DNA from 2 places in the Mesorhizobium sp. 113-3-9 genome. Region 1 is predicted to be linked to the other one. Evidence: riboswitches for the same ligand, from Rfam matches in the RefSeq annotation. Region 1 holds a riboswitch; the other holds the start of a gene.

Region 1 (5,943 bases):
GCCGTCGCTCGACCAGGTTTCGGCGCCCGTCCGCAGACCACCGGAAAACTCCGGCGCGTCATTGTCGGCGTGGCGGGTCCATTCGGGGTCGTCATGCCGGCTCATCAGGCCGCGGCCATAGATCGGCACCAGCCGCGACAGGTCCTTGTGGACGCCCGGACAATGCAGGCACTCGTTGAAGTTCTCCCAAAAGATCTTCCAATTGCAGTGCATCACCTTGCGCAGCACATGGCCCGCCACCAGCGTTTCCAGAGGCCAGTTGCCGAGATTGCCGGAGGCAGGGTCGAAGGATGCCTGCGCCGAGCCGGCCGCATCCTCCTGCAAATTGATGAACACGAAGCCGCGCCATACCGAGAGTGCGACGCGATAGAGCGGATGGTCGGCCTTGTCGAAGCCGTCCGGCAATGATTTCGACGGCACGCGCACGAGGTCGCCGCGCAGCGAATAGGACCAGGCATGATAGGGGCAGGTGATCAGCCGCGCCTTCAGCCGGCCCTCGCTCTCCTGGCAAAGCTGCGAGCCGCGATGCCGGCACGTGTTGTGGAAGGCACGCAGCGCGCCGGTGTCGTCGCGCAGCACGATGATGTCCTGCGTGCCGATGCGGAATCGGCGGAAGGCCAGCGGCTGGGCCAGATCGGCCTCGCGGCAGACCAGCAGCCAGTTCTTGTACCAGATGGCATCGAGGTCCAGTTGATAGGCCGCTTCATCCCAATAGGCCGATGAGGGCAGGGTGGGTTCGGCCTGGGTCAGGCCGTTATAGGGATCGCGCTCGCTGGCAATGGGCTGCATGGCTGGCTTCCTGTGAAGTGGCCAGCCGACACCCGGCCGGCATAATTGTCAATTGTTGCGCCGATGATGGCTGATGTGGCCGGCATGGCGTAATCGCGCTGGTTACCGGCGGAATTTGGTTTGCCGGAGGCGATGATTCTGCCTATAGTCGCTGATGTCGTCGGTTCCATTTTGGAGCCAAGAGGGAATGCGGTGCGGGCTGACTTGTTGCCCAATGCCGTTGCTGCCCCCGCAACTGTGTGCGGTAGTCCTCTCCATATGCCACTGAAGATTTGTCTTCGGGAAGGTGGGGAAGGGCGCTGATCCGTGAGCCAGGAGACCTGCCGGCGACAGGAAACTGACTTCGATGCCCTCGGGTGGAGGGTGAAAGGACAAGACATGACTACCGCTTCCGTCTCCCTCGGCGCCTCCGTCTCCTCGCAGTCGCGCTTCATGCAGCTGGCGCTCGCCGCGCTGCTCGGCACCTTCATCATCGGCTTCGTCGGCTTCTCGCATATCGATGCGGTCCACAATGCCGGTCATGACAACCGGCATTCGATGGCGTTTCCCTGCCACTGACGAGGATCTGACATCATGAATCTGTTTCGCAACGTCGTGTTCATCGCGGCGATCGCAGGGCTCGTGGCCGGCGTCGTCCTCGCCTGCATGCAGGCCTATGCCACTGTGCCGCTGATCCTCAAGGCGGAAGTCTACGAACAGGCCGAAGGCGGCCATGACCATGCCGCCGCACCCGCGGCGCCGGCTGATGTAGCCAGCGGCAACGCAATGAGTTCCGCCGCGCCGGCGGCATCGAATGCCATGAGCGCTGCCACCCCGGCTCCGGCCGCAGCGGCTGCTCCGGCCGAAGACGAGGGCTGGGCGCCGGCCGACGGCTTCGAGCGTTTTGCCTTCAACGTGGTGTCCAACGTCGTCACCGGCATCGGCTTCGCGCTGATCCTGGTCGCTGTTTCGGAATTCGCCGGCGGCATCGGCAATTGGCGCCAGGGCGTGTTCTGGGGCCTGGCCGGCTTTGCCGTGTTCACGCTGGCGCCCGGCCTCGGCCTGCCGCCGGAACTGCCGGCCATGCCGGCGGCCGACCTCACACAGCGGCAGATCTGGTGGGTGGCAACGGTGGTCGCGACCGCCATTGGGCTTGGCCTGATCGCGTTCCGCAAGTCGCTGCCGCTTGCCATCCTTGCCGTGCTGCTGATCGTGGCGCCGCACATTGTCGGCGCGCCGCAGCCCGACAGCTTCGAGACACCGATCCCGGAAGGCCTGCACCACCAGTTCGTGGTGGCGGTGACGCTGACCAGTCTGGTGTTCTGGCTGGTGCTTGGCGCCGTCGTCGGCGTGGTGCGCGGACGCTTCACCGGCACCGCGACCAGCCTGCGCGACAGCTTTGCCTGATCGCGGCAGGCTGACCTTCATCATCGGTGGTGCGCGCTCGGGAAAGAGCGCGCATGCCGAAACCCTGGTGACGGCGTTGCCCTCGCCATGGACCTACATCGCCACCGCGCAAGCCTATGACGACGAGATGCGCGAGCGCATCGCGCTGCATCGGGCGCGGCGCGGCGCGGGCTGGACGACCATCGATGCGCCGCTCGACCTCGCCGGCGCGCTCGAGGCTTTGCCCGATAGCCGGCCGGTGCTGGTCGACTGCCTGACGCTGTGGCTGACCAATCACATGCTGGCTGACCATGACCTTGGGGTTGAATGCCGGCGGCTGGCCGATGTGTTGTCGCGGTCGCGCGGGCCGTGGTTCGTGGTATCCAACGAAGTCGGGCAAGGCATCGTGCCGGATAATGCGCTGGCGCGCCGGTTTCGTGATGAGGCCGGTCGGCTCAACCAGCAGGTCGCGGCGATCGCCGATACGGTGCTGCTGATGGTGGCGGGGCTGCCGCTCAAGGTGAAATGAGATGACCGATATCGACGGCAAGACCACCGAAGACAGGGACGAAGAGCGCCACCGCGCCAAGATGGCCAAGCGCAAGGCGGTGCAGGACGCCGAGGTGGCCGCCAAGACGATCGAGAAGGGTCTGCTGATCGTCAACACCGGCCCGGGCAAGGGCAAGACGACAGCAGCGTTCGGTTTGGCGCTCCGCATGCTCGGCTATGGCAAGCGCGTCGGCGTCGTCCAGTTCATCAAGGGCAAGTGGCACACGGGCGAGAAGGATGCTTTCGCTGCCTTCGGCGATCGCGTCGTCTGGCACGCAATGGGCGAGGGCTTCACCTGGGAAACGCAGGATCTGAAGCGCGATATCGCCGCTGCCGAAGCCGCCTGGGCCAAGGCGCTGGAGCTGATCGCCGATCCGTCGATCAGCCTTGTCGTGCTCGACGAGCTCAATATCGCATTGCGCTACGACTATCTCGATCTCGACAAGGTGGTTGCAGGGCTGAAAGCGCGTCGCGAGGGCCTGCATGTCGTCGTCACTGGCCGCAACGCCAAGCCGGCGCTGGTCGAAGCGGCCGACCTGGTCACCGAAATGGGTGTGACCAAGCACCATTTTTCGGCGGGCGTGAAAGCCCAGCAAGGGATCGAGTTCTAGAACGCCAGAACCGCGATCACCGAGACCAAGCCGAACAGCGCGATCAGCAGATAGTCGGCGACGCGGTAGAGTTTCAGCGCCCGCCTGATGTCACCGCTGTCGACGTCGCGGCGGCCGCCTTCACCCATGAAGACATCGTCGACCAGCACGCCGCCATAGCTGCGCGGTCCGGCCAGTGCCAGACCGAGCGCGCCCGCCATTGCCGCTTCCGGCCAGCCGGCGTTGGGCGAGCGGTGTTTTTTCGCGTCGCGCCACACCGCATGCCAGGCGCCGCGGGGATCGGCGTCCCTGACCACGAAAGCCGCCAGCACGATCAGCAGCGCCGTCAGCCGAGAGGCCGGCAGGTTGATCCAGTCGTCGAAGCGCGCCGCCGCCCAGCCGAAGGCCTCGTGGCGCGGGGTGCGGTGGCCGATCATCGAATCGGCGGTGTTGGCGGCCTTGTAGGCGGCTCCGCCGGCCAGCCCGCCGACACCGGTCCAGAAGGCGGGAGCGACGATGCCGTCGGAAAAATTCTCCGCCAGGCTTTCGATCGCCGCACGGCAGACGGCGGCGCGGTCGAGCGCCTCGGGATCGCGGCCAACGATTCGCGAGACGGCGACACGGCCCATGGCCAGCCCGCCTGTATCGAGCGCGTCGGCGACGGATTCGACATGTTCGTAAAGGCTCTTCTGCGACAGAAGCGATGTCGCCAGAAGGGCGGCAACGACCAGTCCCAGGGGAACGAACCAGAGCAGGACAAGCTGTACGCAAAGGCCGATCACTGCCGGCACCAGCACGATGACCAGAAGTGCCTGGACACCGCGTTGGCGACGTAGTGCGTCGGGATCAGTGGCGCGGTTGAGCCTGCGATCGAGAAAGGATATCAGCCTGCCGAACCACGTCACCGGATGGCCGATGGCGCGAAATAGCCAATCCGGGTAACCGAGGGCGAATTCGACGGCCAATGACAGGAAAGCGATCAGGACTGACATGAAGCTTCTTGAAGGAGCGGTGGACCATGGTGGAAGTCTCGGCCGGGCGAGGGTGCTTTTCCCCAACGCCGTATTGCCTTTCGTCGACCTCTCTACCGGTATCAATCCGCTCTCCTACCCGCTTTTCGACCTGCCCGCCACCTCGCTGTGGCGATTGCCGGAAGCCGGGCGGGCCCGTGAGCTGACAGAGATAGCGGCCAGGGCCTACGGCGCGCCGTCGCCGGCCAACGTCGTCGCCGCGCCCGGCACGCAGATCCTGTTGCCGCGTGTGGCGTCGCGGATCAGGCCCGGCAAGGCGTTGGTGCTGGGGCCGACCTATGCCGAACATGCGCGTGCCGCGGCGATCGCCGGTCACGAAGTGAGCGAAGTCAGCGATTTCGCGGCGCTGGCGCGGGCCGACCTTGCCATCATCGTCAATCCCAACAATCCCGACGGTCGCGTCATCGAGCGCGACCGGCTGCTGGCGCTGGCCGCCGGGCTGCGCGCAAAAGGCGGGCTGCTGGTCGTCGACGAAGCGTTCATGGATGTCGGCCCGCGCCAGCAGAGCCTCGCCGGTGATGTCGATCAAGGCGGCATCGTCGTGCTGCGTTCGTTCGGCAAGTTCTTCGGTCTCGCCGGCCTGCGGCTCGGCTTCGCGCTTTCGGATGCAGCGACGGTGGAATCCCTGGAATCGCAATTCGGGCCATGGGCTGTTGCCGGCCCGGCGCTGGAATACGGCATCCGCGCGCTTGCCGATCTCGGTTGGCAGGAAACGATGCGGGCCTCCCTGGCGGACGCGGCGGCGCGGCTGGACTCATTGTTCGACCGTTTCGGCGTGCCTGTCGCGGGCGGCACCACGTTGTTCCGCTATCTCAGCCTGCCGGATGCCGCCGGCCTGTTTTCAGCGCTTGGCGAGCGTGGCGTCCTGCTTCGGCATTTCTCCGGCCGGCCGCATGTCCTGCGCGCCGGCCTGCCGGGAAGTCAGGAGGAATGGCTGCGGCTCGAATCGGCCCTTGCCGATTGGGCGATGCTGCGCGAGGATCGGTCAAGGGGTTCAAAGCCATGATCCATGTCTGTTCGCTGTCGAAGATCGAGGAAACGGTGGCCAGGACCGGTGCCGAGCGCATGCTGTCGCTGCTCTCCGTCGGGACGGATGTGACGCGTCCGGCGTCGATATCGAGGGAAAATCATCTGCATCTGGTCATGCACGATATCGCGGTGGCTCAGGACGACATGACCATGCCGGGCGAGGAGCATGTCCGCACCCTGCTCGATTTCGCACGCCGGTGGGACCGGGCGAAGCCCATGGTCGTGCATTGCTATGCCGGCATCAGCCGCTCGACGGCTTCGGCCTACATCATCGCCGCCGCGCTCGCGCCAAAGCGCGACGAGGTCGAACTGGCCCGGACGCTGAGGACACTTTCGCCCTCGGCGACACCCAATCCGCGCTTGATTGCGGTGGCCGACGCGCTGCTGGAGCGCGATGGCCGCATGATCGAGGCGATCCAGTCGATCGGGCGCGGCGCCGACGCGTTTGAGGGCACGCCGTTCGAGCTGAAGATCGACAGCTAGCAAACCATCGCAATCTCGGAGATTCGGCAGAAGCCTCCCTGCGTTCGTCATCTACGGGCGGAGCATGAGCGAAGCTCCGTTGCGGAGACCCGAGGATCCATGCCGCG
Region 2 (5,943 bases), 3.5 Mb from region 1:
CAGCGCCGGGGGTACCGGCCGGGGTGCTATGTCGACAATGTGAAAAGTGTGCTTGCCCTGCCAGTTCAAGGGGCTCTCGACCCCCAGCCGCTGCTTCAGGCCCAGTCGCGCGAAACCGCGCGCATCCTGCTTCAGCGTCGAAAACAGAGGCCTCGCGGTTACGCCACCTGCGAGATCGATCAGCACATAGTCATCGCCGACGCTGTCGAGCCCGTTAAGCAGGCCGGCGGCGACGGTGCCGGATTTGCCGGCGCCCCCCGCGCCGGCAAGCAGCACGCCCTTGCCATTGGCACCGAGCGTGCCGGCATGGGTCAGCCGCATGCCGCGCGCCGCATATTCCCAATGCAGGAAGGCCCGCAGCGGCGCTGTCGGCTCCCAGGGCGGGAAGGCATCGGCCGACGCCATCAGTTGCACGCCAATGCGGCGCTCAGGATCGTAGACCTGCCAGAAATCCAGATCGTGAAAATAGTGGCCGCGCAGCCCGGCCTCGGCGAGCCGTTCGGCAAAGCCATATTCGGTGAAATGCGCGTCGCCCCAGCGTGCCGGCTCGGGGATGCCGTCGATGCCGGGATGGGCGATGAAGATGCGGCATGCCGACGGTGCCGTCAGGCCATCATGGGCCTCTACAAAGGCGTGGCCCAGCGCATCCGCGAGCACACCGGGACCGACATGCGCGGTCAGCTCCAGTTGGGGCAGGCGGACCGTCAGCGGGGCTGGATAATGTGCAACGGCTTCTTCCGCGGCGGTGATGAGATACCGTGCGTAATCCGGCAAGGTTTCGAGCGTGACGCGCGGCATCCAGCGCCCTCTATCCCGGACGCAGCCGCTCTTCAGGATGCCTGCTTGACCGCCGGCCAGCCGAGGGGTTCCTCGACCTCGTGGATGGGATCCACGATGATCAGGTCGGCGAGGTCGTCGTGAATGCTCACATTGAGCGGTTCGTTCGTGGCGGCAAGCTCGGCCGATAGCTCGCCCGGCAGCGCTTGTGCAACCTGATCTGAAGGCACCAGCAGCCCCATTTCGAGCAATTGCGAGATGAAGTGTTCGAGTTCCGCCGCGCCCAGTGTCGAGCCACCGGCGGTCAGCCCGATCAGGGCTTGCGTGTTGACCCCGGACGAGAGCGCCTGCCAAACCCTGCTGCCGGAATCGGAGAAGCCGAAATACTTGCCATTCGCAAGGTTGAGCACCACGGCCTCGCCATCGAAGGATTCGAAGACGATGTCCCTGCTCGCAACCGCATAGGTGTCGCAATCATGCGTCATTGTTGCCCCCGCTTCACAATTCCCGCCCGCCAGCGGGATCGCTTCCACTGACAACGCCTGTAAACGCTCGGTTCTTTCTTGGCAAGGCAACCGGCGCCGGCAGGGCGCCGACATTTCTGGGGGCCAATCGAGGCCCGTGCGGATCACGCCTCGATTTCGAGCGCCGATAGCGGCTTCGAGCAGCAGGCGAGGATGAAGCCGTCGTCGATCTCGTGATCGAGGATGCCGCCATTGTGGCTCATCTCGACGGCACCGGAGACTTTCTTCACCTTGCAGGTTCCGCAAAGGCCGAATTCGCAGGCCGCGGGTATCCGCACGCCGGAGGCACGCGCTGTCTGCAGCACGGTCTGGCCGGCGACGCATTCGGCGTCGACGTCCGAAAGCGCGAAGCGGATCGGCGTTGCGGCCTCGACGGGAACGGCCACGCCATCCTGCGGCGGCGTTGCGAACGGCGCCGGGATTTCCTCCACCGCAGGTGCGGCAAAGCTTTCCTGGTGGTATTTCGTCATGTCGAAACCGGCGGCTTCCAGCATGCCGCGCACGGCGCGCATGAAAGGGTCCGGACCACAGCAGAAGATCTCGCGTTCACGGAAATCGGGCGCCAGCAATGGCAGCCGGATGGCGTCGATGCGCCCCATATGGCCATACCAGCCCTCGCGGCTTGACCGCTCCTCGATCATGAAGCCCAGCGACAGGCCCGGCATATGACTGCCGAGCAGTTCGAGCTCCTTGCGGAAAATGATCTCTTCGGCGCGACGCGCGCAATTGACGAAGCCGACATCGGTCCATGGCGCGCAGTCGTTCAGCCAGCGCAGCATCGACATCATCGGCGTCACGCCGGAACCGGCCGAGATGAACAGGTATTTGGCCGCCGGATGGCTGTGCAGTGAAAAGTCGCCGCTCGGCCCATAGGCCTTGACGTGCGAACCGGGCACGAGGTGATCGAACATCCAGCGCGTGCCGATGCTGCCGGCCTGCGCCTTCACCGTGACCGCGATCGAGAAGGGCCGCGACGGCGAGGAGGACAGCGTATAGGTGCGCATCAGCGGCCCGTCCGGCGCAGGCAGCTCCAGCGTCACGAACTGGCCCGGCTTGTAGCGGAACCAGGTCTGGTTGTCGGATCGGAAAGTGAAGGTCTTGACGTCAGGCGCCTCGTCGCTGACGCCGATCACTTCCAGCACCTGCAGCCTGTCGTTCCAGGGGGCCATCTGATCGAGATGGCGATAGAGGCCAAGGTCGGTCATCGCATTCATCCCTCAACCTCTCAGGCGACGCTGCGCAACGCCGGCCGGCCGCCTTCGGCGAGGCGCGGACCGATGAAGCGGGCGTACCAGTCGACGAACTGGATCACGCCGCCCTCGTGAAGCTCCGAATAGGGGCCGGGCTCATAGGCCGGCGACAGGATGCCGAGGGCATTTTCCTCGACGATGCGGCGGTCCTGATCGTTGGTCTCGGTCCACACATGGGTGAGCTCGGCAAGATCGTAATCGACGCCCTCGACCGCATCCTTATGCACCAGCCATTTGGTCGTCACGGCGGTTTCGGTGGCGCTGATCGGTAGCACGCGGAAGGTGACGGCATGGTCGATGAGGATATGATTCCAGGTCGTCGGGTAGTGATAGTGCATCAATGTGCCGATACGGTCGGCCGAGACGCTGTCGGAGAGGTTCTTCTTCACCGCCCGCTTGCCGTTCATCGTGTAGCTGACCGCATCGCGCAGCAGCGGCGCCCGGGTGGCGCGGTATTGCCCCGCCGGGTCGATGCGGAACTTGCTCGGCAGGCCGGCCGCTTCGCATTTGGCCCAGTGCGCCAGCATCTCCGGATCGCTGTCGGCGCCTTGCACGCCGGTCACGGTCGGTGCTTCCGGGAAGGTTTTGCACAGCTCCGGGTGATTGCCCGCGCAGTGATAGCACTCGCGGTTGTTTTCCCAGACGAGCTTCCAATTGCCCTTTTCGACGATGGTGCTCTCGAAGGCGATCTTTGCCTCGCTGAGTCGGTGCGGCTTGAGATAGGGTTCGATCATCGCCCGCATCGGGGCGAAGTCGGCTGGATCCTTCGCCAGGCAGATGAAGATGTAGCCGGCGACGCTCTCGCAGGCGACCGGCTTCAGCCCGAACTGGCTCTTGTCGAAGCCGTCGGCCATCTGGCGGGCAAACAGGAGGCGACCGTCGAGCTCATAGGTCCACTGGTGATAGGGACAGACCAGTTTGGCGGCCGTGCCCTTGTCCGTGTTGCAGACCCTGCTGCCGCGATGGCGGCAGGAATTGTGGAAGGCGTTGATCTTGCCCTGCTGATCGCGCACCAGCACGACCGGGTAGTCGCCGATCTGTACGGTGATGAAGCTGCCGGGCTTGGGCAATTCGCAATCATGGCCGATGAAAAGCCAGTCGCGGTACCAGATCAGCTCCATGTCGAGCTTGAAATAGTCCGGGTCGGTGTAGAAAGGCTGCTCGAGCGAGAAACCCTCTCTGCGGCTGCTCAAGAGCCTCAGCATATCGTTGCGCACATCCATGTCCTGTCCTCGTGTTTAAGGACTGACTATGGTGGTGATGGAGGAAGGATCGGATGCAGTCCCGGCGAAGCGCCGGTCATGCACTATCCACCTCTTGACCGCCCACCGCGATCAGTCGAGTTCAAAAATCTCGGGCTGGTTTCCGGGCTCTGGAGTGTCCTTTCGGACGGTCGCGACACCTTCCCAGGCTTTCGCCCAGTGGTCTCCCGTTGCGACTTGAACTCCACCACCGTTGCGGGGGCAGCGCCGGACTTTGACCGGCTTCCCAATTCTCCGCCCCGTCGTCACGAAGCGGCACCTGAGATGGCCATGATCTAATCACGACAGCGCATGCGACATCGGCATGAAAGCGACATCGCATCCATGTGGCGCGACACGCTTCAGCAACGATCGAGTCAGGAAGAACGGCCACGAAACGCGTCTCGGTGACGACGATGCCGGCTATCGAAATCGCCCCGGAACCGAAGCAAAAAGGGTTAACGGTTTCGAAAAGTGACTATTAGCAGATTCTAAAATCGAACCGAACGGTTCGTTTCTGTTGACGGTGCGTACAGCACGCTGTGAACGCTGAGCCTTCGATACATCAGGTGATCGTATTGCTGGTTTTATCTAATCGATTGATATCAAAAAGAAAAATGTTTGCAGTGGAATGCCTTGGTACAATTTCAAGTGGTGGATTCTTGGTCCACACGGAACAACTTCGTGATTGGAAACGGCCACATGGCTTTCCCACATCGGGGCTGTCCGAACGACGCGATTTTAATCCCAAGACACGCCGCTAGACGGACGGGAAAATACTGGAGTACCAAAAATGAAAAAGATTGTTCTCACTGCCGCCGCCCTTCTGGCCATTTCCGGCAGCGCCTTCGCTGGTAGCGATCACTATGGTTCGAATGCCGCTGCAGCCACTGCTGCCGTCGACAATTCGTACACCGCTTCGACCAAGAAGTCGGAACCGGCTGCTCAGGCGCCTGTCACGGGTGCCGATCGCAACCTCTTCGGCAACAACTAACAGTCGATTTCCAGCAGGCGGTGGCCCTGGCTTGCCGCCTTGGCGGAACTCGAAGAATTCAGGAGACTTGAAATGAAGAAGATCATCCTTGCTGCCGCCGCTGTTCTGGCTATCTCCGGCAGCGCCTTCGCCGGCAGCGACAACTACGGCTCCAATGGCGCCAACCAGCCCGCTGTCACTTCGACCGACAGCTCGTACACCGCTTCGATCAAGAAGTCGGAACCGGCTGCCCAGACACCTGTCCAGGGTGCCGACCGCAACCTCTTCGGCCACTAACGGCCGATTCTCCGGGGTGGCGGGCCTGCCTGCCGTCCCGTTGAAACTTGAAATTCAGGAGACTTGAAATGAACAAGATCATCATCGCCGCCGCCGCCGTTCTGGCTCTCTCGGGCAGCGCTTTCGCCGGAAGTGACAACTTCAACTCCAATGGCGCCAACCAGCCTGCCGCGACTTCTGTCGACAACTCGCGCACGGCTTCGATCCGCAACGGCGATTCGCCCGTCTACAAGCTGCTCAATTCGTCGGGCGATGTGCAGAAGTCCGCGCCCCAGGGCGCCGACCGGAACCTCTTCGGCCACTAACAGCCAAAGTCGATCGTAAAAGAGAGCGGCGGGCCTTGCCCGCCGCTCTTTTTGTTTCTGCCGTCAAGACGGCTTCTTAAGCGGCCTTTGCTTCCGCTTCATGCAGCGCGAAGGACCGCCCGTCCGTGTCGAAGATATGCAAGTCCTCGGCATTGGCGGTCAGCCGCAGCGTCGAGCCGCGCTTGACCTCGACATTGCCCGGCAGCTTGGTCACCAGTGGCAGGTCGGCGCGGCCGATGTCGACATAGACCAGTTGAACCTCGCCGAGCTGCTCGACGTAATCGACCGTTCCCTCGAACAGATAGTCCGCGCCGGTGGCGATGATCAGGTCCTCCGGCCGCACGCCGAAGCTTACAGCCGCACCCTTCGCCGAGGCCGGCGTCGTGATCGGCACCGTAGCCTTGCGCCCGCCGACATGGCTGACGACGGTCGGGCTGCCTGATTTGTCGATCGTCGCCGGCAGGATGTTCATGGCCGGCGAGCCGATGAACTGGGCGACGAACAGATTGCCGGGCTTCTTGTAGAGATCCATCGGCGTGCCGACCTGCTCGATGTGGCCATCCTTGAGCACCACGA

What was found. Region 1 has a riboswitch for cobalamin ahead of MesoLj_RS19025 (CbtB domain-containing protein). Riboswitches for the same ligand answer to the same signal wherever they lie in the genome.
Region 2: linked by a shared signal. The riboswitch ahead of MesoLj_RS01975 (aromatic ring-hydroxylating oxygenase subunit alpha) and the one ahead of MesoLj_RS19025 (CbtB domain-containing protein) in region 1 are both predicted to bind cobalamin.

Annotation. Positions count from the first base shown of each region.
Region 1 is NZ_AP023246.1:3,925,482-3,931,424, forward strand. It holds gene MesoLj_RS19020 (aromatic ring-hydroxylating oxygenase subunit alpha) at 1-789, opposite strand, end outside; cobalamin riboswitch at 934-1,131, shown strand; gene MesoLj_RS19025 (CbtB domain-containing protein) at 1,168-1,347, shown strand; gene MesoLj_RS19030 (CbtA family protein) at 1,363-2,175, shown strand; gene cobU (bifunctional adenosylcobinamide kinase/adenosylcobinamide-phosphate guanylyltransferase) at 2,168-2,683, shown strand; gene cobO (cob(I)yrinic acid a,c-diamide adenosyltransferase) at 2,685-3,314, shown strand; gene cbiB (adenosylcobinamide-phosphate synthase CbiB) at 3,311-4,285, opposite strand; gene cobD (threonine-phosphate decarboxylase CobD) at 4,284-5,330, shown strand; gene MesoLj_RS19055 (tyrosine phosphatase family protein) at 5,327-5,836, shown strand.
Region 2 is NZ_AP023246.1:436,645-442,587, reverse strand. It holds gene MesoLj_RS01990 (serine kinase) at 1-798, opposite strand, end outside; gene MesoLj_RS01985 (PqqD family protein) at 831-1,409, opposite strand; gene MesoLj_RS01980 (hybrid-cluster NAD(P)-dependent oxidoreductase) at 1,406-2,506, opposite strand; gene MesoLj_RS01975 (aromatic ring-hydroxylating oxygenase subunit alpha) at 2,527-3,774, opposite strand; cobalamin riboswitch at 3,891-4,091, opposite strand; gene MesoLj_RS01970 (DUF680 domain-containing protein) at 4,586-4,786, shown strand; gene MesoLj_RS01965 (DUF680 domain-containing protein) at 4,859-5,062, shown strand; gene MesoLj_RS01960 (DUF680 domain-containing protein) at 5,131-5,367, shown strand; gene MesoLj_RS01955 (ABC transporter ATP-binding protein) at 5,444-5,943, opposite strand, start outside.